3 regions of the Paenibacillus sp. EB106-05-06-XG162 genome follow, and region 2 is predicted to be linked to each of the others. Evidence: riboswitches for the same ligand, from Rfam matches in the RefSeq annotation. Region 2 holds a riboswitch; each other region holds the start of a gene.
The links. Region 2 has a riboswitch for cyclic di-AMP ahead of AC3WU2_RS28680 (resuscitation-promoting factor). Riboswitches for the same ligand answer to the same signal wherever they lie in the genome.
Positions count from the first base shown of each region.

Region 1: linked by a shared signal. The riboswitch ahead of AC3WU2_RS18625 (C40 family peptidase) and the one ahead of AC3WU2_RS28680 (resuscitation-promoting factor) in region 2 are both predicted to bind cyclic di-AMP.
Region 3: linked by a shared signal. The riboswitch ahead of AC3WU2_RS15425 (APC family permease) and the one ahead of AC3WU2_RS28680 (resuscitation-promoting factor) in region 2 are both predicted to bind cyclic di-AMP.

Region 1 covers NZ_JBYTDT010000009.1:562-10,400, forward strand. Annotated here, with positions in the region: gene AC3WU2_RS18620 (AraC family transcriptional regulator) at 1-663, shown strand, start outside; cyclic di-AMP (ydaO/yuaA leader) riboswitch at 1,070-1,202, shown strand; gene AC3WU2_RS18625 (C40 family peptidase) at 1,207-1,674, shown strand; gene AC3WU2_RS18630 (hypothetical protein) at 1,951-2,475, shown strand; partial or broken gene AC3WU2_RS18635 (ABC transporter permease) at 2,943-3,245, shown strand; gene AC3WU2_RS18640 (hypothetical protein) at 3,513-4,007, shown strand; gene AC3WU2_RS18645 (S8 family serine peptidase) at 4,268-5,911, shown strand; gene AC3WU2_RS18650 (hypothetical protein) at 6,067-6,774, shown strand; gene AC3WU2_RS18655 (CD3324 family protein) at 6,786-7,484, shown strand; gene AC3WU2_RS18660 (alpha/beta hydrolase) at 7,678-8,460, shown strand; gene AC3WU2_RS18665 (hypothetical protein) at 8,471-8,623, opposite strand; gene AC3WU2_RS18670 (L,D-transpeptidase) at 8,821-9,321, opposite strand.
Region 2 covers NZ_JBYTDT010000024.1:53,544-63,382, reverse strand. Annotated here, with positions in the region: gene holB (DNA polymerase III subunit delta') at 1-636, shown strand, start outside; gene AC3WU2_RS28715 (PSP1 domain-containing protein) at 638-1,438, shown strand; gene AC3WU2_RS28710 (initiation-control protein YabA) at 1,467-1,871, shown strand; gene AC3WU2_RS28705 (tRNA1(Val) (adenine(37)-N6)-methyltransferase) at 1,929-2,696, shown strand; gene rsmI (16S rRNA (cytidine(1402)-2'-O)-methyltransferase) at 2,693-3,577, shown strand; gene AC3WU2_RS28695 (AbrB/MazE/SpoVT family DNA-binding domain-containing protein) at 3,963-4,217, opposite strand; gene AC3WU2_RS28690 (HD domain-containing protein) at 4,502-5,797, shown strand; gene AC3WU2_RS28685 (TatD family hydrolase) at 5,848-6,615, shown strand; cyclic di-AMP (ydaO/yuaA leader) riboswitch at 6,797-6,983, shown strand; gene AC3WU2_RS28680 (resuscitation-promoting factor) at 7,252-8,376, shown strand; gene rnmV (ribonuclease M5) at 8,521-9,066, shown strand; gene rsmA (16S rRNA (adenine(1518)-N(6)/adenine(1519)-N(6))-dimethyltransferase RsmA) at 9,072-9,839, shown strand, end outside.
Region 3 covers NZ_JBYTDT010000006.1:151,337-161,175, reverse strand. Annotated here, with positions in the region: gene AC3WU2_RS15455 (sugar ABC transporter ATP-binding protein) at 1-537, opposite strand, end outside; gene AC3WU2_RS15450 (galactose ABC transporter substrate-binding protein) at 639-1,667, opposite strand; gene AC3WU2_RS15445 (substrate-binding domain-containing protein) at 1,786-2,754, opposite strand; gene AC3WU2_RS15440 (sensor histidine kinase) at 2,754-4,493, opposite strand; gene AC3WU2_RS15435 (response regulator) at 4,490-6,091, opposite strand; gene AC3WU2_RS15430 (ArsR/SmtB family transcription factor) at 6,338-6,685, opposite strand; gene AC3WU2_RS15425 (APC family permease) at 6,844-8,670, opposite strand; cyclic di-AMP (ydaO/yuaA leader) riboswitch at 8,859-9,017, opposite strand; gene AC3WU2_RS15420 (NAD(P)/FAD-dependent oxidoreductase) at 9,203-9,839, opposite strand, start outside.

The DNA.
Region 1 (9,839 bases), on a different contig from region 2:
GACATCGCAGTAAAATACGGATACAGTTCACCCGATGCGTTTACACGTGCATTTATAAGCTTACATGGAACAACCCCAACCGAAGCAAGAACTAACAACCGTTCACTAAAAGCATATCCTCCAATGACCTTTCGATTATCTATAGGAGGTAGTGAGCCAATGAAGTATAGGATTGAGTATAAGGATTCGTTTCAACTGGTTGGGATCACGAATCGTGTTACAGCAGTAGATGTTGGGGAGCATCCAGGTGTAGAACAGGTTTGGAAATCAACAGAGATTGAGACGTATGCCGAACTAAAATCTCTTAACAATCAAGAGCCTTACGGAATTCTACATGTGAGTTTTGGAGAAGGTGTACGTGAGAAGCGAGATTATGATTATTACTTGGCCGTGGCAACTACGAACCCTTGCCCCGAAACCTTCTCACAATTCATTGTGCCAGCTAAGACATGGGTAGTATTTGAAATGAAAGTTCCTTGGGAAAAAGAAAAATGGCATCGCATCTATGGGGAATGGTTTCCTTCCTCAGGATATGAGCAAGTTGAAGGACCTATGATACAGGTTGGTCCTGAAATCCAAATTGGCGTTGAAAAACAGGTGTTTACTGAAGAATTGGATGTCGAATTATGGATTCCCGTTACTAAGGTTCAGCATAATAGATAATTGTACAGACTGCCGATATTGAACGGCAGTCTTGCTGTGTTTTAAGAAAGGTTCATTGAAGTAACGGGCAGTTTAATGAAAAGATATTGAGTTAATTTAAAAGCTATTAAGCTAGCAGTACACTATACCGCAATAAGCATTTGGGAATAAGGTTAATTATTACATTTTTGTATCTTTTATTGGTGCATATCGGTATTCGTCTAGACAGGAAAGATAAAGAGGATAGACCCCACGAATAGGAGTTGATTTGCTTTTGAGAGGCTATTTTCTTGATGAAAGGCTCATAAATAGTGCATTGTATTATATGGTAGTGCAGAGAATATATAGATAAAAATTTAAAATATTGAATTTGTGAAAAGGTTGACATCGATTACTCGGTATATTAAAGTATAAATAGTTACAAAATATTAACCAATTGCCGAATTTCGTTTTTGAAAACGGGGGAACCATCCCGGGTGAATTATTCTTGTAAGCAAGAGAATATAGGGAACCTTTAACCGAACCCTCAGCTAACTCCGTAGGCATCGAAGGGAGAACAAGGTTCTGAAGAAACTCATCTTATCTTTATTAGGAGCTGCAGTCGTATTCACTGCCGCTGCACCAAGTACATTTGCAAGTGAGGTTAAGCTAGAAAGTGAAGTGAATCACGTACTAGGGACACCATATTTATGGGGTGGTACCACTGTTGCAGGGTTTGATTGTACCGGATTTATCTTGTATGTATTAAAAAAATTTGATGTGACTGACCTACCGCGCACATCCCAGTCACAGGCTAAAGTAGGGACACCGATAGCTAAAAAGAACCTACGAACGGGAGATTTAGTGTTTTTTAATACCTTAGGTACGGGTATCTCCCATGCAGGAATTTACATAGGTGACAATCAATTCGCTCACTCCTCTAGCAGTAAGGGAGTAAGAATAAGCAAGTTGACGGATACGTACTACCAAGATCGTTATGTTACAGCTCGGCGTGTAGTAGATGAAAAGAGTTATCATGAAATGGTGAATTAGTGTTTGCATGAAAAAGGATAAGCCTGATCTATACCCCATAGAGTAGACACCTAAAAAAGGTCTACTCTATGGGGTACTTTTCTATATACTTAAGGAAATAAAAATTCGGCAGTAGCGGCTTTGGATGAATTCGAGAGGGAATGGGGCAATAAATATGCCTATACCTCATAATACGATTGGGCAGGATAGTTTAAAACATTTTCAAATGAGATGATGTAACTAATACGGTAAAATCACGTCTATATATAGGTGATTTTATGTTAAAAGGAGCTTGGGATGCGTCGAAAAAAAACATTTATTATACCTGTTACGGGATTTTTAGCTTTACTGGTAGTGTTCATTTATTTAACTCCATTTGTAGGAAACCTAGTAGCAAATACAAGGTTTGAAGGATACGCTAGGAACGTTGGTATTAGAATAATTAAAAAATCCCCACCTCTTCCCAGTGTTGCTTCGGGGCAAACTCAAATTCCAGTTATCCAGAGTAGTTATTGTTGGGGCAATTTAGGATGTGCAGATTATGCAGGAGGAAATACAATGTTAAGAGGCATTACACCTACTGCTATAACTCCTGAAGGAGACATTACAGTTTCTTTTGCTTATAAACCAGCACCTAATGGGTTGAACATTCAGCAATTTGTCGATGATAAAACAATACCAATTCCTTTGAAAAATGGATCTTTTAATGCTCCAAAAGAACAAGGTACTTATTACTACGGGATTTCAGCGTTCTGGACAACCGATGATGGTGAATTTTCGAAAGGTGATACATCAGCAGTTTTTGTTATTGAAGTTAGATGATTGAACTTACGGGCAGATTTATTCAGTTCAGAAATAAACAATAAATGGTACAATCAACTGAATGTGGGTTATGATAATGTGAGGTGAGATGAGGTGAAAAGAGTATGTTTGTACTTGCTCATACTAGTGACGATGGCTGGATGTAACTCAACATCAAAATCAAACACAACGTCATATTTGATGATTATTAATAAGGACATAACAGGAAAGGAATACTGGATAACCGCTACTGACCCCTTCGCTAAATCAAAACAACAATTTAAAATAACAATTGATGATGAGAATACTTGGAATCTTATTGAAGAAAATCATGAGTATCTGGCGAGTTACGAATACACATCCTTAGAAAAAACGGTGAACCTGTTAAGTATAAAACATCCTTCGAAGCCAAAGTAAGGTTTTGTCGTGATATTTCGCTAACGGGACACGATAGTTGAATCATGATATAGAGGCAGCTGGTCAAACGATTAACATGTGTCGCAGCCATTGCCGGACTGTCCGCAAAAACGGTCGATACCGCGAGCGCCTTTGCCTACCCGATTATCTTCCTGCCATTTATCAGCTCGGCGTTTGTGCCAACCGAGTCGATGCCGACCGTCGTTCGCGTCTTTGCCGAAAACCAACCGGTGACCTCGATCGTGGAAGCCATCCGCGCATTGCTGTCAGGGCAGCCGGTGGGTAACGATATATGGATCGCGATCGCGTGGTGTGTTGGAATTATGCTCCTGGCTTATATCTTTGCAATGAGAGCGTATAAAAAGCGAGTATAAAAAAAGACATTCTAGCTCTTGCTTGCGGGGGAACATTAATTCAATAGTATTTTGGAGGCAGCCGGCATTTTGTGTTGGATGCCTTTCTTAGTTAATGGGCAGATTACGTTAACTAAAAAATAAAACCGGTACAATCGTTCTATGTCCTTACAACCAATGGGGGACATCCATTTCCATTTGCCATTTACTCGGATGTTAACGCAACTATATTTTCAATTATCCGTCTGTAACCATGATCATACCGACGAATTGTGGGGTGTCAGATAAATGAAAAAAGTGTTACCGATTGTTTTGTTTATATGTATGATCGTTAGTGTTAGTGTACTCAGCCCTAATAAGGTTTTCGCATGTAGTTGCGGCGAACCTAGCGTCCAAGAAAGATACGAGCAATCTAGCGTCGTGTTCACTGGAACTTTAGTCAGTAAAGATAAAGAAGGCGGAAATATTTTTAGTGTAGATAAGGTATGGAAGGGAAGCCTTGAAGATGGTTATGTGCACAGTGGCTTCTATGGGATGTGTGGGACTGAATTTGATGTCGGAAAAAAATATTTAATTTTTACATATAATCATAAAGGCAAAGAATTAACCAGTCTTTGCAGTGGCAATAAACTGATTACTGAGGCAAGCAAAGATATTAAAGCGCTAAACCAATTAACCAATCCCGAATGGGGAAATATATATTTTCTGATATTTTCATTTTTATTCGTAGCAGCAATCTTAATAATAATATGGAGGGTTAAATTGAGGTTCAAAAATAATTAAGAATTTACAAGGGCAAGATGGAGGTCAGTTTTTTCACATTTGATGTTTCTCCCAAAACGGAATTAATAGATGAGATGTTAATAAGTTTATTCACTGAACTAAGAAAGCGATATAAGCTTGGGATCGTTACAAATGGGATATACGATCCTAAATAGAAACAAGGAGCAGGATGCCACGGCAGCTGCTCCTTATTGTATTATGCTATTGGGCAGATATGTTGATAAGCGAAGGATATGGTATCTTGAGAAGGGAATGATTGTATGGCGTGGGCATCAATTAGAACGTTTCTGAATATCCCGGAAAATCTTACTGGAAAGAATGTTAATATTGCGGTTATAGATAGTAGGTTTGCACATCATCCAGATATATCGTCAAATCAGCAACGTGATACATACATTGTAAAAATTTCAGACCCTCTTGCACAGCCTGTTTTAATGTTATCAAATGAAGGACCTTGGAATAAAGGATTGCACGGACTTTCGAGCTCTGCCGCCGCAGCCGGATCCGGGCAACTTTCCAATGGTCATTATTCGGGTGCAGCACCAGCTGCTAACCTCTACTTGCTGGAGACAGGTCCATTCTATACTCCTGATGAAGTTGAAGAAAAGGTTGGCATGGCTCTGGAATGGCTAAGAAAAAATTGGCGTACATATAAAATCCGTGGTGTTGTATTGACAGTCACAGCAACACGAGATACAGGATTACTACCTTGGCAAGCAGACCCTGTTCGTATTTTATGCGAGGAATTAGTTGACGATGGGCTATTGGTTGTTTCATCATCCGGAAATACGAAAGAGTTAACCTGTAATGGTCCGTCAGCATCTCCCTCTGTACTGTCTGTTGGTGGTGTCATTGTTCCAATTGATGCAGATTTTCATCATGCACAAGCTTATCATGGGTGCAGAGGAAATACTTTTGAGAATAAATGGGTACCAGAGATCCTTGCTCCTGCGGAAAACGTTGTTTTGCCAACGCCTTTTCAGTCAGAAGAAGAACGGCTGAATCATTTCACAGCTCCTTATGATGGCTTACCTGCTGATTATGCGAGAACGGAAGGAACATCTTTCTCAGGCCCGATTATCCTGGGTGCCGCTGCATGTATCTGGGAGGCTAAGCCGTCATGGTCCGCGTTTCAAGTAAAACTAGCCCTCCTTAGGTGCAGCAGTTTTTCTCCACATGTATGGAACGAGCTGCAGTCCGGGCTAGTAGATGTTTCTGCCACAGTGAACTTTTCGTTCGAAAATGAACGACTGCCTGCTACCACTCCATATTTACTATGGAAGAGCTGGAAAAGAAGAGAGGATACAGAACGTTTATCCGCAGTAATGAGTCAGGATGATGAGGAAGCTCTTACAGCGCTATTATCTTATTTTTCCGAGACTCTTCCGTTGGAAATGTCTCATCATGCTCACACATTATTACAACACGCTTCATATAAAATTCGTGCTGCGTCAATTATTCTTTTGTCTTACAACCCTGAGTTTGTAACAAATGATGACTTACGACAATTATTTAAAGATAACAACAGATATGTGCGAATGGGAGCTCTACATGCATTCAGCAGGTGTCCGGACTTGTGGGAAGAATTGATAGAGGATCTTGCTTGTCTTTTTTCTGATATTGATTTAGATATCCAATATTTTTCAATGAATCTTGCAGCGAGAGTGAAAAATCCTTTCTTTGTAAAACCTCTCATTTCAGGGTTAAAGAATGATGCGTTAAATCAAAGAGTCTCTATCTTTGGTCAACGATGCAATACGCTTGAACAGATTACCGGTATGAATTTCGACTCGGAGCCTGAGTGGCGTGAAGGTCAGTGCTGGTATTCGGAAAGAAGTACCGAGACAAGACTCGGTATTGCTCAAAAGTGGTTAGAGTGGCAAAAAGGCAATTTAATAAGCTAACTGTTTTTTTGCTTCAAGCCCCTGTGCCGTCATATATGTAAAGTTAAGTAAAGGTATTCATTGCCTATAACCCAGCAATTTCCCAATGTTATGATATTTTCATATCAGATGCGCAGCTGATGTTATTACAATGTGAAGATGGAAGGGACGATCAAATGATGGGTAAAGATAATATCATTAAAGCGATGCTCTCTGAAAAGGTAAGTATGACACCTAATGGATTTGTTGCAGATCATTTAAGCCCACAACAGTTTGCAGATAGCTACGAATTGTTTTTTGACAAGATTCTTGAGATCAGTTCATCAGATATAGCGGGAGTTGAAGGCTATGGTGAATTTAATGATGATTGTAAAACAGAATATGGGACCTGCAGGGAATTTTTGATCGATACATTTGCAGATGATCATGAGGGGTATTGGTTTAATTGGAGGGAAATGTTCGAAACAACGGTTTTAGAACGTGATTTCTTTGAGAAATACTTTAAGGAAATGGAGGGTAGAACTCGTTATTGTGAAGGAAATCGATATTTAGTTTATAATAATACGTTTTTCGAGAATATGATTACGGATGGGAAGACGATTGTCGGTTTCCCTGATTGGAGCAGATCCGGCATTTGCGATTTCCTATTGGATTTTGCCATTATGGACTTAAATAAGCCTTACTTGAAGATACCAGAACTGTTAGCTGAGTATTGTAAGAAAAGGGATATCGTCATACCGGATTTTAAAGAAAGATACTTATGTATGGCTTATTATAAAGGGATCGATACCTTGCGTTGGCATGCATCAATTGATGACACGGAATCCTGCATGTCCATCATGAAATCCATCAGCGAATTGAAAGATCGACTTTACGTCTTATAGATGGTGATGATATGAAATATGAAAATGCTGGCGATGTGATACCAGAGGAGCTATTGAAAGAAATCCAGAAATACGCGGCAGGCAAACTTCTTTATATTCCTACTGGTGAAGAAAAAAAGGCTTGGGGTGAGACGTCCGGTTACCGAGATCAACTCCAGAAACGCAACCTCATGATTCGCAATAAGTATGCTCATGGCGTTACGGTTTCGGAACTTGCAGACGAATACTTTTTATCCTTGGATTCCGTAAAAAAAATCATCTATTCGAAGAAGAGCAATAGACATTTATCATATGCTCCGACTTTGGAGTCAGCTGTACAGTATGCGAATGACGGGATGTTGGAAGAATGGATTCAATGCTATCTGCTGCTTACCCGAAAAGTTATTCCCATTCTACAAGATTTCGTGAAGGAAGATCATCTATATATTGGCGTCGTAAAGTTTCCACTGCGTCTCATTCAGCGTGATGAAATAGAGATCGAGGAAAACCATGAAGCTGAAGATGATGACCATGCAGCCGCTCCGCCACCGCTTCTCGTTCAGTACGAAGAAGGCAAATTTCATTGCATCGTTCAGAAGAAGTTATTAAACGTATTAAAACAACGCAAAGTAAATGCTTATCCGACCATAATCGTTATGAAAGGTAATGACGATTATAGAAGGTTTATGAAATACTACGGAACCATATTCTTTTTTGTTGATAAAGTATGATTTTGATAATAGAGATAGTAATTCCACTATAAAGTCACGAAGGCAGCCGGTCAGCACGATCGGTTGCTTTTGTTGAACGAACGGGCAGTTATCTTCAACAACTTTGAGTACTTGTAGGTTCCTATCCTACTGGATGTAAATTGGAATATTATAGTATAATTATTGAAGCATTTAGCAAAAGGGGGAGTTGGTTGTGCGAGTTGTCAAATTTGATTATCCTGTGAATGAAATACCCTATAAAGAAATAGGGGAACGTAATTTAAAATTCTATATATTAGAGCCTGACTCCCGCAAAAAGGACAGAACAGCTATTTTATTCTTCGTTGGTGGTAGTTTTGGAAAGGGGCCACGAACGCCAGCAGATTTTCAACATCAAGCAAAGTATTTCTCTTCAAAGGGTATAGTTTCAGTCTGTGTTGACTATAGGACAGGTCATGATGAAGGTTTTTCTCCAGTTCAAGCAATTTGTGACGTTAAATCCGCTGTTCGGTGGTTGAGGGGGAATTCCGATGACTTGGGAGTAGACCCCAATAAAATCGTTGTGTGTGGTTCATCTGCGGGTGGATACATTGCTGTGTCCTCAATTATGTTTGAGGATGTAAACGATGACAGTGATAATCAAAGTACAAACTATATTCCAAATGCGTTAGTCGTTTTCGGTGCTGGAATGGATGGTGTTGATATCATGAGGAGACGTTACCCGGAACTGCTTGAAAGGGCAATGGACCTGTCACCTCTTCACAATATTAAAAAGTGCTTACCTACAACCTTATGGCTATGCGGAACAGCCGATGAACTATATGAGCAAAATAAAAACTTCGTTAATCTCATGAAAAATGAAGGTAATGACATAACGTTTGTTACATATGAAGGCATGGAGCATGGTATCCCCAACTATGGAAGCCACCCAAATAAGTCATATTATGATACCACTCTTAAAATTGATGATTTTTTGAAAACGATAGGATTTGTTTAATCCATGTTACTTAACTTACAGGACACGAGAGATAAGGGGCTTGCTTGGAGGCAGCTCCTTCTTGCTTTGTTGAAGTTAACGTAATAATAATCTCTGGACCGAAGATATTGTTGCTACTTTCATCCTCCATCTTCCTTTTGTGTCTTGATGCTATGATCCTCATTCTTACATGCCTCCTGGAAATGAAAAATGACCCCTCGAAAGGGGTCTTGTTACAGATGAGAGATTCGGTTAGACCATTTTCAACCATCTCGAAATCAAGGTAGGATTCAAGTGGGTGAAGAGCAAAAAGTGAAGGATGGCATAAAAAATGATGACCCCCGTCGATTTCAGAGGTCATCTCTTTACTTATGCAGTGTATTATTTCTGAATGAGAACCAGCGTATTGACTTTGATCTTATCGTACAGCCAACGGATATCTTTGTTATGCATCCGGATACAGCCTGCGGATACGTATTTGCCAATGGAGGATTCATTGTTGTTGCCATGGATGCCATACGCATACGACGTGTGCCCGTTTTTCTTCACTTCCAAGCCTAGCCAGCGGTCTCCGAGGGGATTCTTCGGATCACCGCCTTTGATTTTATCTTTGTAGTAAGGCCTGTTTTTGATTTTCTCTTGAATTGGGAAGAGTCCTTCAGGCGTGTACGATGACTTCTTGCCTGTTGCTACAGAGAAGGATTTGATGGCTTTCCCCTTTTCGAAGTACGTCAACTTGTTCGTCGACTTATCAATGACTATGAATTGGGTGTATTCCGCATACTTGCTGTTCAGCTTGGCGGCTTCCGCATGACTAGACGCAGGAAAAAAGATGATCCACAGCAAGGTAAAAAGAATACCGGTAACGAACAACTTCTTCAACCAAGTTCACCTCTCCGAATGGTGTTATGCACCATTCATTCTATGAGGTCAACGGTCAATTATTGTATGTCCCCGAAAATTATAACGAATGCGTCGATCGAACATTATAATTAAATCATTGGCTCTTAATTGCTGGGTCATAGATTTAACAATAAGAACAAATAAAAGGTGACCCTAGAAAACATCAAAGGTCACCTTTTGTGAAATTTTAAACTTTATAACTCAGCTTAAAAGCCTTTTCCACCAAAGGTCTTGTAACAAAATTATAAACAACAACAGAAATTATTAAACCTACACCAAGACTCCTAATATTGGTGCAAATAAGATAAAAAATTAGAAGCATTACTACTAAATCGACTATATAATATCCAATTTTTTTCTTCTCAATTGTCATTCTGTTCACCTTATCTTAAGTTTTTTTTAATCAGCATTGCTGGCTTAATGGTCTGTTTAATAATTGACTAACAATCTTTATTTTTGAATAAGGAAATAAATGAGAACATTCCCTAACCAAAGAT
Region 2 (9,839 bases):
CAAGCCGATCTAATGACGGTTCAAGCTGCGAATAGTCTGCTAAAATTTCTGGAGGAACCTTTGTCACCTGTAGTGGCTATTCTAATCACTGAGAATGGACAAGCGATGTTGCCCACCATACAGTCGCGAGCGCAATGGATTCCATTTACCCCAATGGATCCTGAGACGATGCTGCAGGTATTAGTACAAGAAGGCTTTGCACAGACAACAGCACGATGTGTTGTACATCTTGCTTCAGGGTTAGATGCGTGTAGAGAAATTATCCAACAGAATTGGTTTGCAGAAATTCGAAATGTAATGTTACAATTAGGTAAGGATTGTCTAAATCAGATGAACTCGGCGATGGTGACGGCGCATCAGCAGCTGTTCAAGACACCGCTAGCAGAGCATCTGGACACTCTAATGAGTTTATTCCTGCTTTGGTTTAAAGATATGATTCATTATCAGGTGGGCCGAACAGAAAGTATTATTTTCATAGATCAGCTGGAATCGATCAGCAAATATGCGTTTACTCGCGACGCGGAATCGTGGGTACGCTGTATGGAGCTGACGACGGACATGCAGAAGCGTCTGCGCGCGAATGTGAATCCGCAGTTAGCTTTTGAACAATTCCTAGTTGGAGTACAGGGGGGTTAGTGTGTACAACGTGGTGGGTGTCCGTTTCAAGAAAGCGGGCAAAATCTATTATTTCGATCCATTAGATCTGCCGGTCGAGAGAGATCAGCATGTGATTGTGGAGACGGTACGCGGCGTAGAATACGGCAAGGTTGTCATTGGGCCGAAAAGCGTGGGCGAGTCAGATGTCGTCTTACCGCTGAAGAAAGTGATTCGGATCGCAGATGATAACGATGCACGTATTGTTGAAGAGAACAAATTTGCAGCAAGAAATGCGCTCACAACGTGTTTAGATAAAATCCGAGATCATCAATTGAAGATGAAATTGGTGGACGTCGAGTTCACGTTCGATCGGAATAAAATTATTTTCTATTTTACAGCCGAAGGGCGCGTTGATTTTAGAGAATTGGTCAAGGACTTAGCGAGCATTTTTCGGACAAGGATTGAACTTCGTCAGATCGGTGTTCGTGATGAAGCGAAGATGCTGGGCGGTATTGGCCCATGCGGACGTATTCTATGTTGTTCTTCCTGGCTTGGAGATTTCGAGCCGGTCTCGATCAAGATGGCTAAAGACCAGAACTTATCCTTAAATCCAACGAAAATATCCGGTTTATGCGGACGCCTCATGTGTTGCTTGAAATTTGAGCATGATAACTATGAAAGTGTGAAGGAAGAACTTCCAAGCACCGGTAAAATCGTTATTACTTCATACGGTGAAGGAAAAGTCGTAGGTATCAATGCTGGTGAGCGTACAGTTCACGTTCAAATATTTGATTTGGGTAAAGTGAAAGAGCTTCCTTTTGATGATGTTGTGGTAAAATAAGTACAATTGATTGCTCTGGGGTGGGAACTTGGAGAAAAAAGAGATTTTCACACAAATTCATAATATTGAATCACAAGCAGGGAACCTGCATGAGCAATTGGGTGAACTGAAGCTTGTGGTTAAGCAGTTATTAGAAGAGAACAAACGGTTAAGTATGGAGAATCAGCAGCTGAGGCGCGTGCTTCGGCGTGAGTCCATGCCACAAGAACAACACGTAGCAGTCGAGGCTGTGAATCAAGCTGTTACCAAGTCGTCGAAAGTTCCGGTAATTCATCCGGAAGCGATGGCGAACGCAGCTAGTGCGATTGTCGGTGAAGGCCATGATAATTTGGCGCGTTTGTATCACGAAGGTTTCCATATTTGTAACGTATATTACGGACATTTGCGGACCGAAGGCGATTGCCTGTTCTGTCTGTCATTTTTGAATAAATAACGACCGTAGGTAGACTCTGCCTACGGTTTTTTTTAATTGATCCGAGGAAAGGAACGTATGAATGTCATGGAAGAACTGAAATTACAGCCATCGGAGCGGGTGGATGATTTATTAACGCATGAGCTTCGAATTATTCAGAGTGATGAAGTGTTCAGCTTCTCGATGGATGCGGTCTTATTGGCAAGGTTCGCTGCTGTTCCGAAACGTGGGCGAATACTTGACTTGTGTACGGGTAATGGTGTGGTCCCACTTCTTCTCTCGACGCGGACAGAAGCGAAGATTGATGGGGTAGAAATTCAATCCCGTCTGCATGATATGGCATGTCGCAGTGTTGAGCTTAATGGGCTGCAGGAGCGAATTCACATCGTTCAAGGGGATTTGAAGACGTATTATCAAGAAGTCGGATATGAAATCTACGATGCCATTACCGTTAATCCGCCTTATATGAAGATGCTAACGGGGGAGCATAAGCTCAATAGCCATCAAGCGATGGCAAGGCATGAGCTTGGTTGTACGTTAGAAGATGTCATTGTCGCATGCAAGCGGCTGATTCGGACGGGTGGGAAGGTCTCGATGGTTCACAGGCCCTCTAGACTTGGCGAAATTGTGAGTATGATGCGGGAGCATAAGCTTGAACCGAAGCGGATACGTTTTGTACATTCACGAATCGACCAGGAAGCGAATATGGTGCTCATCGAAGCGATTCGTGATGGTAAACCAGACCTTCGGTTATTACCACCACTCATTGTCTATAATGAGAACAATGAATATTGCGAAGAGTTATTGCAAATCTATTATGGGCCTAAAGTGGGGAGAGACAGATGACTTGGAATTTACAGAAAAGCTTTCAGAGAGGATCTGAACCGCAAGCAGGTACATTATATTTGGTGGCAACGCCAATAGGTAACTTGGAAGATATGACGTATCGTGCTGTACGCACGCTGCAAGAGGTCGATGTGATTGCCGCAGAAGACACCCGTCAGAGCCGCAAGCTACTCACACACTTTGAGATTCCGTCCAAGACATTGTACAGTTATCATGAGCATAATAAACATGCTAGTGGTCCAGAGCTGGTACGTTATTTAATAGAAGGAAAAAATATTGCCTTGGTCAGCGATGCCGGTCTACCCGCGATTTCAGATCCTGGGACGGATCTTGTAGCGTTGGCGATTGAGAACGATATCTCGGTCGTACCGATACCAGGTGCCAATGCAGCGCTATCGGCTTTAATCGTATCGGGACTGCCTACAGAACGGTTTACCTTTGTCGGGTTCTTACCTCGGGATAAGAAGTCGGTTGAACAGGTCTTGGAATCTCTTCGCATGTCTGAAGGGACATTATTGTTCTATGAATCACCCCATCGTGTGTCGAAGACATTAGAGCATATGCACCGGGTACTCGGGAACCGCCGAATTGTGATGGCCAGAGAGCTGACGAAGAGGTATGAAGAGTTCGCACGCGGGACCATTGAAGAATGTCTCACATGGCTTGAAGAACATCCACCGCAAGGGGAATACTGTCTCGTTCTTGAGTCTTCCGATGGCTCGGCATCTGCCGATCAGACGGTATGGTGGGAGTCCCTGTCTATTGAGGCGCATGTTGCGCATTATGAGGAGCGTAACGGGGGTAATCGCAAAGAAGCCATGAAACAAGCCGCCGCAGATCGCAATGTATCGAGAAGGGACATTTATAACTCTCTCTTATAAATGGAGGGTTAGGCTTTGAATTTCAATAAAGGTTCAAAATCGGCTTATCAGCACCTAAAAGTTTTCGAAGAAAACTACTTCGAAAGCGTATGCTTAGGTTGCTTAAAACTTAAGAAGGAGAAGCGGAGTTTAGGCAAAACCTAAATGAGCATCTGAAATGTTTCCAAAGGAAACATACATCGTAAGCATATGCAGTTCGAAGTTGAAAGCAAGATTCGACGTCGAAACAACCTCCCGAATCACATCATGATCATAAGCCGATTTTGAACTACCACTTGGAGAAAAAAAATATACCTTCTGGGCAGGTTAGGCCACCGAAGGTACCAAGGAGATATAAAAAGGTTAGAATTAATAAGTTTGGTAAATCTATTATATACTAATTTTTTTATTTTGTCACAGGTGTTGGGATATCTGATAAGCATTCGTGACAAATTATTTTTCCCTTAAAGTATGTAACGTTCTCGGCATTACCACAGAAGATACAAGCAGGCTCGTATTTCTTAAGCATAATACGCTCACCATCAACATAAATCTCAAGCGCGTCTTTTTCTCCAATGCCTAATGTGCGGCGTAGTTCAATCGGAATAACGACGCGGCCCAATTCATCAACTTTTCTTACAATGCCCGTACTTTTCATCATTTTGTTATTGCTCCTCTCACCAATTAAAGAATCGACAAATGTCGACATAGTTCTATGTTTTTCATGAATATAATAGTACCAAGCATTCCCAAAATAGTCAACCTATAAAATCGATGCTAGACCTAGCAATATATGGGCTGCTACTAATAGTAGATAAATCAAGGGAAGACGGGTTTTTGGGTCTGAAAGTCTACGAAAATGAATTGGAAAAATAAAACTGACACGATTCGACAAAATCTATAGTTGTACGACTTTATTCTAGTTCGATAGGGAGGGTATGAGATATGTATAGTTTACAATTACAAGAAGAAAAGGTATTCAAAGACCCAGTACATAAATATATTCATGTGCAGGATCAGACCATTTGGGACTTGATCAATGCCAAAGAATTTCAGCGATTACGCCGGATACGGCAGTTAGGAACGTCTTATTTAACCTTTCATGGGGCGGAGCATAGCCGATTCTCGCACTCCTTGGGCGTGTATGAGATTACGCGCAGAATTATTTCGCAATTCGAACGAAGCGGGTATTCAGATTGGCCGCAGGAAGAGCGGCTGCTTGCGCTGTGTGCAGCGCTGCTACATGATCTTGGCCATGGACCGTTCTCGCATTCGATTGAAGAGGCGTTTCAGATGCATCATGAAGATTGGACTTGTCGAATCATTCGAGAGAACTCGGAAATCCATGAGGTTCTACGACGAATATCGGATGATTTCCCGGAGCAGGTTGCATCTGTTATTCAGAAGACGTACGATAAACCTATTGTTGTTCACCTTGTATCCAGTGCACTCGATGCGGACCGTATGGACTATTTGCTTCGAGACGCGTATTTTACCGGTGTGAATTACGGGACATTCGACATGGATCGCATACTTCGGGTGTTAAGACCTTATCGAGGTCGCATTGTTGTGAAGGAGAGCGGTATGCATGCGATTGAGGATTATTTGATGTCGAGATACCAGATGTACTGGCAGGTTTATTTCCATCCTGTGACACGCAGCTCTGAAATTATCCTGCGACAAATTTTCAAACGGGCACAAGAATTGTATGACAACGGATATTCGTTCCAATTCATGCTCGAGCCATTACCTTCTTTATTTGAAGGAAAAATTTCAATGGAACAATATATACGCCTCGATGAGGCTTTGATTCAGACGGTATTTATGCAGTGGACGCAGGAGCAAGATGAGATCCTTGCGGATCTGTGCGATCGGTTCATGGAACGTAAATTATATAAATATGTCACGTTAGATCACTTGGATGATCAGCAAAAAGATAAGATATATGAGCAATTCGTACATGCCGGGTTAAATCCAGCCTACGATCTGGAAATTGACTCGCCAACGGACTTATCCTATTCGATTTATCGCTCAGGAGAACATCCGATGGGCAAGCAGATAGTGCTCTTGGATCATCATGAACAGCTTCGGGAAATTTCCGAAGTATCCGAAATTGTGCGTTCAATCAGCGGCATTCGCAAAGGCAAATTTCGTTTGTATTTTCCTGAAAATAAACTACGCGCCGTTGCCCACCTGCTTGATCGGGAAATTTCTAAATTATTCGATGTGCCAACGACATAATCAAGGACAAAAGATATCAAATTAAGACATTAGAAGGGGATTATGGACTGATGTTATTCGACACACATACGCATTTAGACGCTGAACAATTCGACGAAGATCGGGAGGAAGTCATTGCAAGAGCGCTGGAACAAGGCGTTACGCAGATGGTCAATATCGGGTTTAACCGTGAGACGATCCCGACGACCATGAAATTGGCGGAAAGCTATGATTTTATCTATGCTGCTGTAGGCTGGCACCCGCAAGACGCGATTACGATGCAGCCTGGTGACCTCGAGTGGATTGAAAAGTTATGTGCACATGAGAAGGTTGTTGCGATTGGTGAGATCGGACTGGACTACTACTGGGATACCTCACCAAAGGATGTGCAGCATCGCGTATTCCGTGAACAAATTCGGTTAGCAAAGCGTCTTAATATGCCGATCGTTATTCATAATCGGGATGCGCACGAGGATGTCGTTCGCATTTTGCGCGAAGAGCATGCTGAGGAATGTGGAGGCGTAATGCACTGCTTCTCCGGCAGCTGGGAAATTGCCAAGCAATGCCTAGATTTGGGATTCTATATTTCATTTGGCGGCCCCCTTACATTCAAGAATGCAAGGGTTCCCAAAGAGGTCCTCGCGAACGTTCCGAATGACCGATTTTTGATCGAAACGGACTCGCCATATTTGACGCCGCACCCCTATCGCGGGAAGCGAAATGAGACAGGTTATGTACGTCTTGTTGCGGAGGCGGCAGCGGAAATAAAAGGGCTAAATTTGGAAGAAGTTGCTAAAATTACGATGAAAAATGCCCAAGCCTGTTTCCGGTTAGGATGAAAAACGGTGAAAAACGCATGAAAAACTTAATAAACGGGTGAAATAGGTAGTTTTCATCTCAAAAATCGAAGAATATTACAAAATTTTAACCATTAATATCTAAAAATGAGTTTGATGCCTTCTTTACAAGCATGGAGCATTCAGAGTATGATTCAAATCAGAGTTTGAATATTGTTCCATCCATTTTGTATCGCTGAGTCTCCAAATTGGAGAGCGGGGGAACCGATATGGACCTTCTCAGGAGGGTTCGTAATTGATTTCTTAATGGGGTGAATAGAGGGCTTCTCGCCATGAGCGGGATAGCAATCTTAGGGCGACTCTCACGTCCGAATCCGACAGCTAACCTCGTAAGCGTGCAGGGAGAGGTACCCTCGTGCGGCCATCAACTATTGTTTCCAACAGGAAGCCACGAAAGAGACCCTCTTTACGCTAGGCTTCTTTTCTTTTGAATAAAGTTGAGTAGGACGTCATACTGTTACAGAACAGGAGGTGGGGGGACGTACCTAACAGAGGATGGTGTACAGCTGTCACATGCAGGTTGATGCGGCCGTTGTGCAAAAATACAGTATATAGTCTTCGTCAATTTATGATCATGCGTAACACCTGACGGCGGGACTATGAAGGAGGTCTGAAGACGTGGGCGTTTTCCAAACTAAGGAATCCCATGGTACACGATCATCCAGCATGTCTTTCGCATTGCGATGGATGCATGAAAACGTGCGTTTGATATCACTCGTGGCTCTACTGTCACTCGCGATGACTTTCATGTTAATGGTGGTGCTGAATGTTTACGCCAAGAAGGATATTTCTCTGGTCGTAGACGGACAACATATCCAGGTCGAAACGACTAACACAGTATTACAGCACCTACTGGATGAACAAGCTATACAAGTCGGCGCATACGACAAGCTGTCGATGCCGCTCCAATCGGAGCTCAAGGATGGTGACAGCGTTGAAATTACGCGTGCGGTTCCCGTTCTTGTCACAGCAGATGGTCAGACAAAAAACTTGTTTACGACCGAAAAAACAGTCAAAGAAGTACTCGCAGCTGCGAATATAACATTATCTGAAGACGATAAAATTACACCTGCGCTGAATACACCGATTTCGAACAAACTGGAGATTAAGATTACACGCGTCAGTACGAAGTTGGTAAACCGCGAAGTATCGATTCCTTTTGAATTCGTCAAAAAGCCCGATGCAACGCTCCTGCAAGGCAAACAGAAGCTAATCCAAGACGGAAAGTCTGGACTTGTTGTTCAGAAGATTGAGAAGGTCTTCGAAGATGGTAAGTTGGTTTCGATCAAAATGGTTGATAAGGCCTATAAATCCAAGGCAACACACAAGATCGTTGCTTATGGTACAAAGAAACCTGAGGCTAAAGTCCGAACTTTGTCTGCTGGCGGACCAGGGGTTGCGAAAATTCATAGCCTTGGTAAAGAAGTGAAATATGCAAAAGTGCTGAAAAATGTAACGTTAACCGCCTATTCTTCGGAAGAAGATGGCATTGGAACGCGGACGGCTTCAGGCGCGACCGTAACCGAAGGGCGCACAATCGCTGTAGATAAGGACGTCATTCCGATTGGCTGGTGGGTATACATCGAAGGAGTCGGATTAAGACGAGCGGAAGATACAGGTGGCGCTATTAAGGGCAATAAGATCGACGTGTATATTCAATCCCTAAAAACAGCGAATAAATTCGGCCGTAAGAAGGGGCATACCGTCTATGTGATTGGACCGGTCAAACCGTCGGCGAGCTAATGAGGGTCGTAATTCTAGGCCATGCTTCATTTGCCAATCGTGTATTAATCATATAGTATTATCCATAACAATATGCCATGATAAGAAGAGGGAAACCTCTTCTTTTTGTATTTTGCGGAAGAAAAGAAAGGAAGCGGATTGTACATGATTAAGGAAGTCATCGTGGTCGAAGGGAAAGACGATACCACGGCCATTCGGCGGGCTGTAGAGGCCGATACGATCGAGACTGGGGGGTCTGCCATTAACAATGCGATATTAAAGCGTATTGCGCTGGCTCAGGAGCGTCGAGGCGTGATCATTCTGACGGATCCGGATCATGCCGGGGAACGTATTCGCAAGATTATATCGAATCGTATCCCGGGCTGCAAGCACGCTTTCTTGAAGGAAGCGGATGCCACCTACAAAGGGGACATCGGTGTAGAGAATGCATCGCCTGAAGCGATCCGGTATGCACTGGATCATCTGCGAACGGAATATGAGAAGAATGAACAGCTCATCGATTGGAGTGATCTGATGGATGCAGGACTAATTACCCATCCGAATGCAGCGAGTCGTAGAAGGGCGATGGGAGATATACTTGGGATTGGCATGTGCAACGGAAAGCAGTTCTATAAACGCTGCGGCATGTTCCAGATTAGCCGAGAAGAGTTCTTGGCCGCGTTAGAGCAAATTGAAAATGAAGGGCTGTAGAAATAATGAAAGAAATCAATTCAGCTGGGGCACGCATCGATATTGCGACGCCGAAGCGGACGAAAGATATTATTGGAAAACATGGATTTTCATTTAAGAAAAGTCTAGGTCAGAATTTTCTGATTGATATGAATATATTGAACAAAATTGTAGATGCTGCAGAACTTGATGAGACCATGGGGGCTCTTGAGATTGGACCTGGGATCGGAGCGCTGACAGAACGTCTTGCGCAGACGGCAGCGGAAGTGACAGCAGTAGAGATCGATACACGGTTGATTCCGATTCTGGAAGAGGTGCTTGCACCTTATCCGAATGTAGGCGTCATTCATGGAGACGTACTGAAAGTGGATTTGAAGGAAATTTTCGAGGAGCGGTTCTCTAAGGTAAACAAAGTCAGTGTCGTGGCGAATCTTCCTTACTATGTTACGACGCCCATTCTTATGAAGCTACTCGAAGAACGTCTACCGCTGCAAAATATTGTGGTGATGATCCAGAAGGAAGTGGCGGACCGGATGGCTGCTCGCCCAGGTGGGAAAGACTACGGCAGTCTAAGTGTTGCAGTCCAATATTATTGCGAGCCAGAGCTGGTATGTACGGTACCGCATACGGTGTTCATTCCACAGCCGAACGTGGAGTCTGCTGTGATTAAGCTGAAGGTGCGGGATACACCGCCAGTTCAGGTCGCAGACGAAGCCCATTTCTTCCAAGTAGTACAAGCCTCGTTCGCGCAGCGACGGAAGACGATTGCGAATAACTTAAAGGCGAGATTCTTC
Region 3 (9,839 bases), on a different contig from region 2:
GGTCAAGGAAGAGGTCGGCTCATCCATCACGATGATTCGAGACTGGAGTGAGACCGCTTTCGCTATTTCCAAGGACTGCACCTTTGATACCGATAACATATGCACCATCGTCTCGGGTGACAGATCGATATCCAAGCCGCGGAATAGCTCTCGTGTATCTTGAGCCATTTTCCGATGGTCAATGAATTGAATCGGGCCGATGCCGCGTGTCGGGAATCTGCCTAGCCACAAATTCTCCATCACGTTCCGATATGGAACGGGATGTAATTCTTGATGGATCATCGAGATGCCTAGGCCCAAGGCAACCTTGGAATTCGGTATTATGACGGGTTCTCCACCCAGTTTGATCTCTCCGCCATCCGGTGTATAAATTCCGAATAGGCATTTCATTAACGTTGATTTCCCCGCACCATTCTCACCCATTAAGGCATGGACGGTGCCCGGACGCACTTGAAGCGTGACCTGATTCAATGCTTTGACGCCAGGGAACTCTTTGACAATGTTGTTCATTTCGAGCACATATTCATTCTGTGGCATCCCTATTGCCTCCCATAATCCGAAATGAAGAGGAGAAATCTCGACATTCGAGGCTTTCATCCTCCTCAGCATTCATTTACACTTTAAGGCGGAATAACCGCTTACTTCGCGTCTGCCATATTGTCTTTCGTAATTTTCTTATAGGAAATCCAGATGTATTGGTTGTCTGTAATATCGAATCCGACATTCTCTTTGGACGGCTTCTCCCCTTTGGCAAGGACGCTAGCCAGCGTAATCGATGCTTTCCCTTGGTTCTTCGCGTCATTCAAGACGGTACCGAGCAACGTTCCTTGTTCGAGCGCTAGTAGAGCCGGTGCCGTTGCATCAACGCCTACGACCGGCATGTATTTATTGTCTTTGAAATAGCCGTTCGCCTTTAGAGCTTCAATCGCGCCTAGTGCCATATCATCGTTATTCGCAAGCACGGCTTCGATCTTATCGCCTTTGGAAGCGAGGAACGCAGCCATCTTCTCTTGTCCTTTCACCAGATCCCACATCGCCGTATCTTCAGCTAGTTTCTCGACTTTGATGCCTGCATCCTCAATCGCTTGCACAGAGAACTTCGTCCGCAGCTCCGCGTCTTGGTGCCCAGGTTCCCCTTTTAACATGACATATTGAAGGACGCCATCCTTGTTCTTATCCGCTTCAGGATGTGCTTTCCAGTAATCCGCGATCAGCTGGCCTGACATCGTACCGGACTCTTCCGCCTTCGCGCCAACATAGTAGACTTTATCCCATTTCTTCATATCTTCTGGCAGCGGTTCACGATTTAAGAAGACCACAGGGATATCCTTTGGTTGCGATTTGTCAATAATGACACCCGCCGCTGTACGATCTACGGGATTGATGATGAGCGCCTTGGTATTCTTCGTAATGAAGAGATCCACTTTATCATTCTGTGTTGGCTGTGAATTCTGGCTGTCTACAATTTCAACCTGGGCAATCCCTTTGGCATTTGCTTCGATCGCGTTCCGAACGCCTGACATGAACGTATCATCGAATTTGTAGATCGCAACCCCGACCTTTGGTTCGCTTCCACTGTCCCCGGCATCTTTGCTTCCCGTCGAACAACCACTAATCACCGTAACGAATAGCGCACTAGCTAATAACATCGACGTTAATTTCTTCATCTCTGTTGACCTCCTCCATAATTAAATCCATTTGACCTACGCTTACATTATCTCGCGCCAGCCCATCGTAATGAATCCAAAATCCTCATCATTTCTATAAAAATCCTCATTAAAATAGTTATCGCACAAAAGGAAATAATAGCTTCTGATTCTCCGGCCATAGCATGTTCTCCAGATCAATAACTTTAATCCCGGTGTCGATGCGGTCTGCAATTTTGCGACCCTCGATCAATTCAACCGCATATTGTACAGCTAAGTATCCATTATTAAAGGGATTCTGAACGACCAAGGCCTGCAGGGTACCATCCTGAAGCATCTCCAGTGTCTCTTGCGGACTATCGAATGCAATCACCTTCACCATCCCACCTAATCCCGCCTCTTTTACGGCTCGGCCTACTCCAATGGAGGCTTCCGCGTTCAAGGTAATGATCCCATCGAGATCCGGATAGTCCCTGAGCCAATCCCTCGTCATTGCAGAGGCCATCTCCCTACTAGATTGGCAATAGGCTATATCCAGGATTTGAACATTCGGATAGCGAGCGACATAATCAAGCAGACCTTCCTCACGTTGATTCGCGTTACGCGCTTCTTGCACGAAGTTCATCACAGCAATTTTCCCGCGACCGCCTAACAAATGAATCATTCGTTCAGCAGCACGCTGTCCGGCTTCATAGTTATCCGTGCCAATATAGCTCTTCACTCGTGCCGAACCGACCTCGGAGTCTATTGAGATGATGGGTATGTTATTATTAGCCGCTCGGTCTGTAACCTGTGCGAGCCTCATATAATCACTTGCCGCGAGCAGCAAGGCATCGGGATGTTTCTGAATTGATTCATTCACGAGGTTTATCTGACCTTGAATATCATCTTCATTCGGAGGTGCAAGGAAACGGAGATTTACGTTAAATTCCTTCGCAGCGACCTCTGCTCCCATCCGCAGCGTACTCCAATAATCACCGTGATTCATCTTCACGATCAGATCAATATGCCGATCATGATTATCCCTGAGCAGCCCCCCATCAACAGAACATGAGGTTAGCAGAAGGCAGCCGATCATCCATGTGACGAACATGCCTTTCCTAAGCATTATGCCTCACCTTCTTCCTGCGATCGTTCTAATGGAAGAGTGATCCGTACGGTCGTGCCTTCTTCCAGCTCACTCTCGAATTGGATTCCGTATTCCGAACCATAATGCAGCTGAATCCGTTGATTGACATTGCGCACTCCAACACCGGACCCCTGCGAATTTGGTACCCCATGCAACAATAGTCGATCCAAGACGCCCTGCGACATGCCAAGTCCATTATCCGTAATTTCAAATAGGAGATGACCTGCTTCTACTCTCGCTATAATTCGGATCATTCCCATATCGGCCATTTGTTCAATACCATGCACAATCGCATTCTCAACAATCGGCTGGAGAATCAGCTTCATCGTGAGGCAAGGCAAGACCTGCTCCTCTGCTTCAATCGTATAATGGAATTTATTCTTATACCGGATGGTCTGAATAATCAGATAATGCCGGACATGTTCCAGCTCTTCTTGTACGGTAATGAAGTTCTTACCTTTGCTAAGACTAATGCGAAAAAAACGGGATAAAGAAGTAATTGCCGAAACCGCCTCGCCGCTATGCCCTTTCTCGACCAGCCGGATGACAGAATTGAGCGTATTATAGAGAAAATGGGGATTGATCTGCGCTTGCAGCACATCAAGTTCGCTCTTCCGCTTCGCTTCCTGCTCGACGATGATCTGATCCATCAGATGCCGAATCTGCTGCAGCATGACATGATACCGCCTTGAGAGCTCTTCAACTTCATAGATCCCGGATACAGGGATCGGTGTATTCAGATGGCCTTCACCCAACATCTTGACGGATTTGGCTAATCGCTGAATCGGTGATGATATTCGCGCGGAGACGAAGATGGCGAGGAGTAGAACAAAAATTATCACAACGATCAAGAACCAGAGCAGAAACGTGCTCAGCTCCGATTTCGTCGTGAGAAGCTCATCTTTATAAGCGACGCCAATCACCTTCCAGCCAATGGGATTCACGGTCTTGATCGTGATCATACGCTGCTCCCCATTCAATTCATCTTGGTAACTCCCGTACGAATAGGTAAGTACACGCTCCAAATCCTCGTATTTCAGACCGGCATAAATGAGCTGCTGCTGCGGGTGATAGACAATATTCCCGTAGGAATCAATGATATAGACATATCCTCGCTTCCCGAATACCACTTGTCTGCTAAGCTCATCAATCGTCTTGAAATTCATGTCTACGACCAATACCCCTTTGCTGTCCATACCATTCTGCTGATAGGCTATTTGTTTACTGAGAGAGACAGCCCATTTGTACTGTGTCTTGAACAGGTTCTGAATATGGGGTGAGGATACGGATAATTTATCCGGATCTTCTAATGCTGAATTGAACCAGCTCTGCCGCTGAAGCAACGTATTAGGCCTCATCGCAAGCTTCGGAATATTCACCACACGCTTACCATCCCTGGTGAATACGGCGATGGATATCAAATCTTCACGCGTCTTCATGATTGAGTTCAATTGTTCTTCGAGTATAGGGTTCGAAAAGGAAGAACTGCGATCGATCGTCTCTTCTACAACTTCAAAAATGCTCGTCAAGTTCTTGACGTACATCTCCAGATTGTATTTCACCTGTTCGACGACCTGTCCCATATTTAATTCTGCAGTGTCTTCTGCCGTATTCGAAAATTTGTTATATAACATGAAGCTGACAATCAAGACGGTAACGACCGTAATGAGTATGAAGAAAAATGCAATTATGAATTGTATACGATTGAAATACTTCATGCTCGGGCACCATTCCGATAATCTTTCGGCGACATGCCGAACTTCTTGCGGAAGCAGAAGCTGAAATAATTCGGGTCACTATATCCAACATACTCCGCAATTTCAAACGCTTTCATATCTGTCGTGCGGAGCATCTCCTTCGCGGCTTCCATACGCAGATCCAGCAAATAATTCACGAACGTGGTTTTGACTTCTTTCTTGAAGATACTACTGAAATACCCCGCGCTAATATGGAGATGCTGGCAAATTCGCTGAATTGACATGTCGCTCTCAGCAAAATGAAGCTTGATATACGCCTTTGCTTCATCAACGAGTTTTTTGTAGCTGGTCTGGCGGTCAACAGCGATATGATCCATTAATTGCAGGCATATATCCGTGATCCATTGCCTCGCTTCCAGTACATTATTGCACTTGTAGATTTCAGCAATTGGCAATTGTGCGCTGCCGAACAGAGTCACGAGTTCAACCTCCATATCCTTAGCAACCCGGATGATGGCCATCAAGATTTCAATACAATAGATTTGAAAATCTTGAATCGAAAATGTTGCCTCTTCTACAATATCAAATAAAAGCTGAATCATTTCCTGCGCTTCCTCTGCCATCCCTACTTTGATGCACCGTACGAGCGCCTGTTCTTTCATCTCATCGAATAAAAGCGGGTTACGACGCTTCGTCTCAACGTCTTGGATCCAGATTACACGATCATTTCCAAGAAGCAATCGATAATTGAGCGCTTGTAAGGCATCAGGATATGATGCGTGTAATGCTGTCAATCTGCCCTGAATCGAACCTACGCCAATCGTCACCGTTAATTTCAAGTATTTATATACGTTCAATCGAATTTCTTCTAGCATCTCCATCGTGACTTGACTGAGGAAATCATCTTGAACATTGTTCAGCATGGTCAAGACAATGACATGATTGTGATGGATGAACACATATCCGAGATGATGATTCCGTACAATCTCGTCTGCAATATTTAGCATCGCGAATTGCAAGAGATAAGCATCCCTCTGCTCCAAGCGATGGTTATCGATTTGAATGACTGATATCATATAACAGCTTCCCATAAGCTGAAGATCGTACTGAGTGCACTTCTCACTAATTTCGTGCTCAGAACATGGGCGCGTGATCAAGGAGGATAGGAACACACTCTGCAGCACAGGCAAACTCTTCTGATACTTCTCTCGCAATGCATTTAGATTCTGCATGTCGAATAATTCTTTATCCATCTGCTGCTTTACTTTCGTAAGCGCTTCCATCAAGTCGGAAGCGGAGAACGGCTTAAGCACATATTCATCAATATGAAGCTTAATAGCTTTTTGCGCATATTCGAATTCATCATACCCGGTCAGAATAATGATTTTGATCGATGGATACGTCTTACGAACCCATTCTGCCAGCTGGAGACCATTCATAAATGGCATATGGATATCCGTCACCACAATATCAGGCATGACCTTCTCAATTTGCTCCATCGCTTCTTTTCCGTTCTCCGCCCGCTCTACCACTTGGAAGCCGTACGATTCCCAGTCGATCTCTTGCAGCAATCCTTCTCTAACGTCTTCTTCATCATCCACGAGTATCAAATTGTACATGTTGCGGCTCCTCTTCCTGAATTCGAAAAAAAACATGAACCTAAGAGTAACCTCTGTAAGTTCATGCCTTGAACACTACTATATAAAAATAGGGGAAAATACGCCTTTCGGCAATACCTTTTGCAAAACTTCCGAAATTATTTCCATCATATAACGTTCTGGCTTCGCAATCTAGCGAAATACATCGCTCCTGAACATGGTTTGTGCTATGAATCGTTGTGATCTCACTCATTCGCATAATCCTCTTTACGTTGATGATGTATCATCGGATTGAGGCTTCTTGTTGTTCTGCAGCACTTGCAAATACGCATCTAGCCGGTCATATCGGTCCTCCCACAAACGTCTATAAGATATGAGCCAATCATCCATTTCTTGAAAAGGTTCTTGGCGCAGTTTATATATCCTACGGTTGGCGTCTGCAATCACATCAACGATCCCGGCATCTAGAAGTACGCGTAAATGCTTGGAGGCTTGAGGCTGCCGGATACCTAACCGTTCACTGATCTCTCCAACAGTAAGAGGACTGGATTGCAGCAATTCGACTATTTGAAACCGGTTCGGCTCGGCAAGGGCACTGAATATGCTTGCTTTCATCGATGAACCCGCTTCCTTCCTAAATAAAACTCATGATTTGATGTACTAATAATATATCACGATCGGAATATTCCTGTAAAGGAATATAATGGGATCGTCATTCATCTTTAAATCAAAAAAACTGCCTCAACGAATTGAGACAGTTGACAACCGACGAATTATTTCTTCAAATGATACGGTACAGTCGTGATTATCACATTTCGACGGAACAGCAAGTGTGCACGAATCATCAAGCTCGACTGGTTATGCAAGATATTATGCCAGCCTTTCTTCGGAATAAACTGTGGGATAATGACCGTCACCTGATAGTTGGATTCGCCGGCTTTACGCTGAACGGTATCAATAAATTTCGTTAATGGATTAATGATATTTCGATACGGTGAATGCAAGGTCACAAGTCTCACGTCAGGCTGCCATTTGTTCCACTTTTCCTCGAAAATCAATTCATCTTCTCGTTCGAAAGGAACGTGTACCGCAATGATCTGGTGAGGTGACAATGACTTCGCGTAATTCAGCGAGTTCTCAACCGCATGTGTAATCCCTGCGACTGGAAGAATAATGACATTTCCCTCAATCGGTGGGGCAGGCTCACAATCTGTAATGCGAAGCTGCTCGCCCACCGCATCGTAGTGCTTCCGAATTTGATGAAATATAGCAATAATTATCGGCAAGAAGATTAATACGGACCACACCTGTGTAAATTTGGTGACGAAGAACACGAGTGTGACGATCAAGCTAATCGTAGCGCCGGTCGTGTTAATAATAAACTTGGTAACCCAGCCTTTCGGCTTCTCACGGATCCACTTCAGCAACATCCCGGTCTGAGACAGTGTAAATGGAATAAATACTCCGACGGCATAGAGTGGAATGAGATGTTCCGTCTTCCCTTTGAATGCAACAATTAAGATAATGGACATGACCGCTAAGAAAATAATACCGTTCGAATATCCCAATCGGTCTCCACGCATGGTGAACATTCTTGGGATGAATTTATCTTTGGCTAGATTAACCGCTAGCAATGGGAAGGCAGAATACCCTGTATTCGCCGCAAGGATCAAGATTAATGCCGTCGTTCCTTGGATGAAGAAATACATAAAGTTCCTTCCGAAGGTCTGCTCAGCGATCTGTGATACAACCGTAACCTCTGCTTTAGGAGAAATTCCATAATAGTACGCTAAGAAGATGATCCCTGAAAATAAGAGCGCGAGTAATGATCCCATTGCAATTAACGTCTTCGCTGCGTTATTCGGTGCAGGATCCTTGAAGTTCGGTATCGCGTTCGAGATCGCCTCCACGCCTGTTAAAGCTGAACTTCCTGATGCAAATGCTTTTAAGAGCAGGAACAAACTGATTCCTGCGACCGGTGTCCCGATTGGGGCATGCAGATCAGGGGATACTTGACCTGTCAGGATATTATAAATGCCCACGCCCGATAAAATGAATAAAGCAAGTACGAACAAATACACTGGATAAGCCAAGATAGAAGCTGACTCCGTTACGCCCCTTAAATTTAAGATCGTAATAAACACAACAAATAGAATGGCAATCCCTACGTTATGTTCATGCAGACTTGGAAATGCGGACGTAATGGCATCTGTACCAGCAGATACACTTACGGCAACCGTAAGAATATAGTCAACTAATAGAGAACCGCCCGCGACCAACCCAGGGTACATGCCAAGGTTTTCCTTGGATACGACATAAGCCCCACCACCGTGCGGATATGCAAAAATAATTTGACGATAGGATAAAATTAGAGCGGTTAATAGAATTAAGACATCTATTCCAATGGGGATCGAATACCAAAATGCAGCTGAGCTAATGGTGATCAGAACAATTAAAATCTGCTCTGGACCGTATGCGACAGAGGATAAAGCATCTGAAGACAGAATAGCTAATGCTTTCGTTTTATTGATTTTTTGTTCGCCCAATTCCGTTGATTTGAGTGGTCTTCCAATTAATACTCGTTTTAAAATGGATAACATCGTAAGTATTGCTCCCCTTTTGGTTAATACAACTTGTAATCTGAATATGTGGCTATAATGCCTTGTATCGCAATGTTTTATCCATGTCAAAGACCAACCTCCAAGCCGTCATTTACGCATTTTGACAATAAAAAACCACAGAGGTGTGAACCTCTGTGGTCATATTGACACGATCACAGTATTCATATCCTCTCTCTCGATCAACGCTTACGAGGTTAGCTGTCGGATTCGGATGGCGAGAGTCACCCTACTGCATAACTGCAGATTCACCCCATGTGATGATACATTTATATCCATCACGTTGGTTCCCCCGTTTTCCCTAACGGAAAACTCAGCGAATATAAGAATTTATTGTAATGATTTATCTTGTAATGTTCATTTCCAACATTGAATATTACGCCATATTGATATCCTTGTAAAACGCGAAAAAGATGGCTGCAAATAAAAAAATGGGCGATTTTAATACCAAGAAAACGTTTACTTGTATCTTGCTCTTTCATTATCTATTTCACACGCCGTAATTCTTTATTTTTTATAAAAAATCCTCATCTGTCAGGTCAGCCTTGACAGTCATGGCAACTTTGCTCCCTGCAGCTGCAGCATAGATAACTTGAGAAGGTCTTACATAAGCCGCGTCTCCTGCTGCGTATAGACCTGCAACAGAGCTCCTACCTGCTGGATCGGTCACAATACCCCCGTATGCTGTCGTCTCATAGCCAAGCTGTTCACCAAACACAGCTTTAGGTACGAAGGTAGGGGTAATAAATCCTCCGCTCCGCTTGATCCAAGTGCCATCAGTAAAATGAACTTCTTCCAACATTCGATTCTTACCTGTAAAAGCTTTGATTGGTTTATTCATGATGCGAATTCCTTTGGATGAGAGGATATCTTGTTGCTCCTTCGTTAAGATTTCAAGTCCATTCGTACAGACAACTAAATCCTGACTCCAGTTATACAGAATTTTAGCCGTATGAAATATTCCAGCTTCTTCTGACACAATGACCAGTGGCTGATCCCGAAGCTCCCATCCGTCACAATAAGGGCAATTAAATAAACTTGTTCCATAAAAGTCGTGCAGACCTTCAATGTCAGGGAAGACTTCCCTCAACCCTGTAGCCAAAATAACCTTTCTTGCTTGGATGATTTCATCCGACTGGGTACTGATTTCG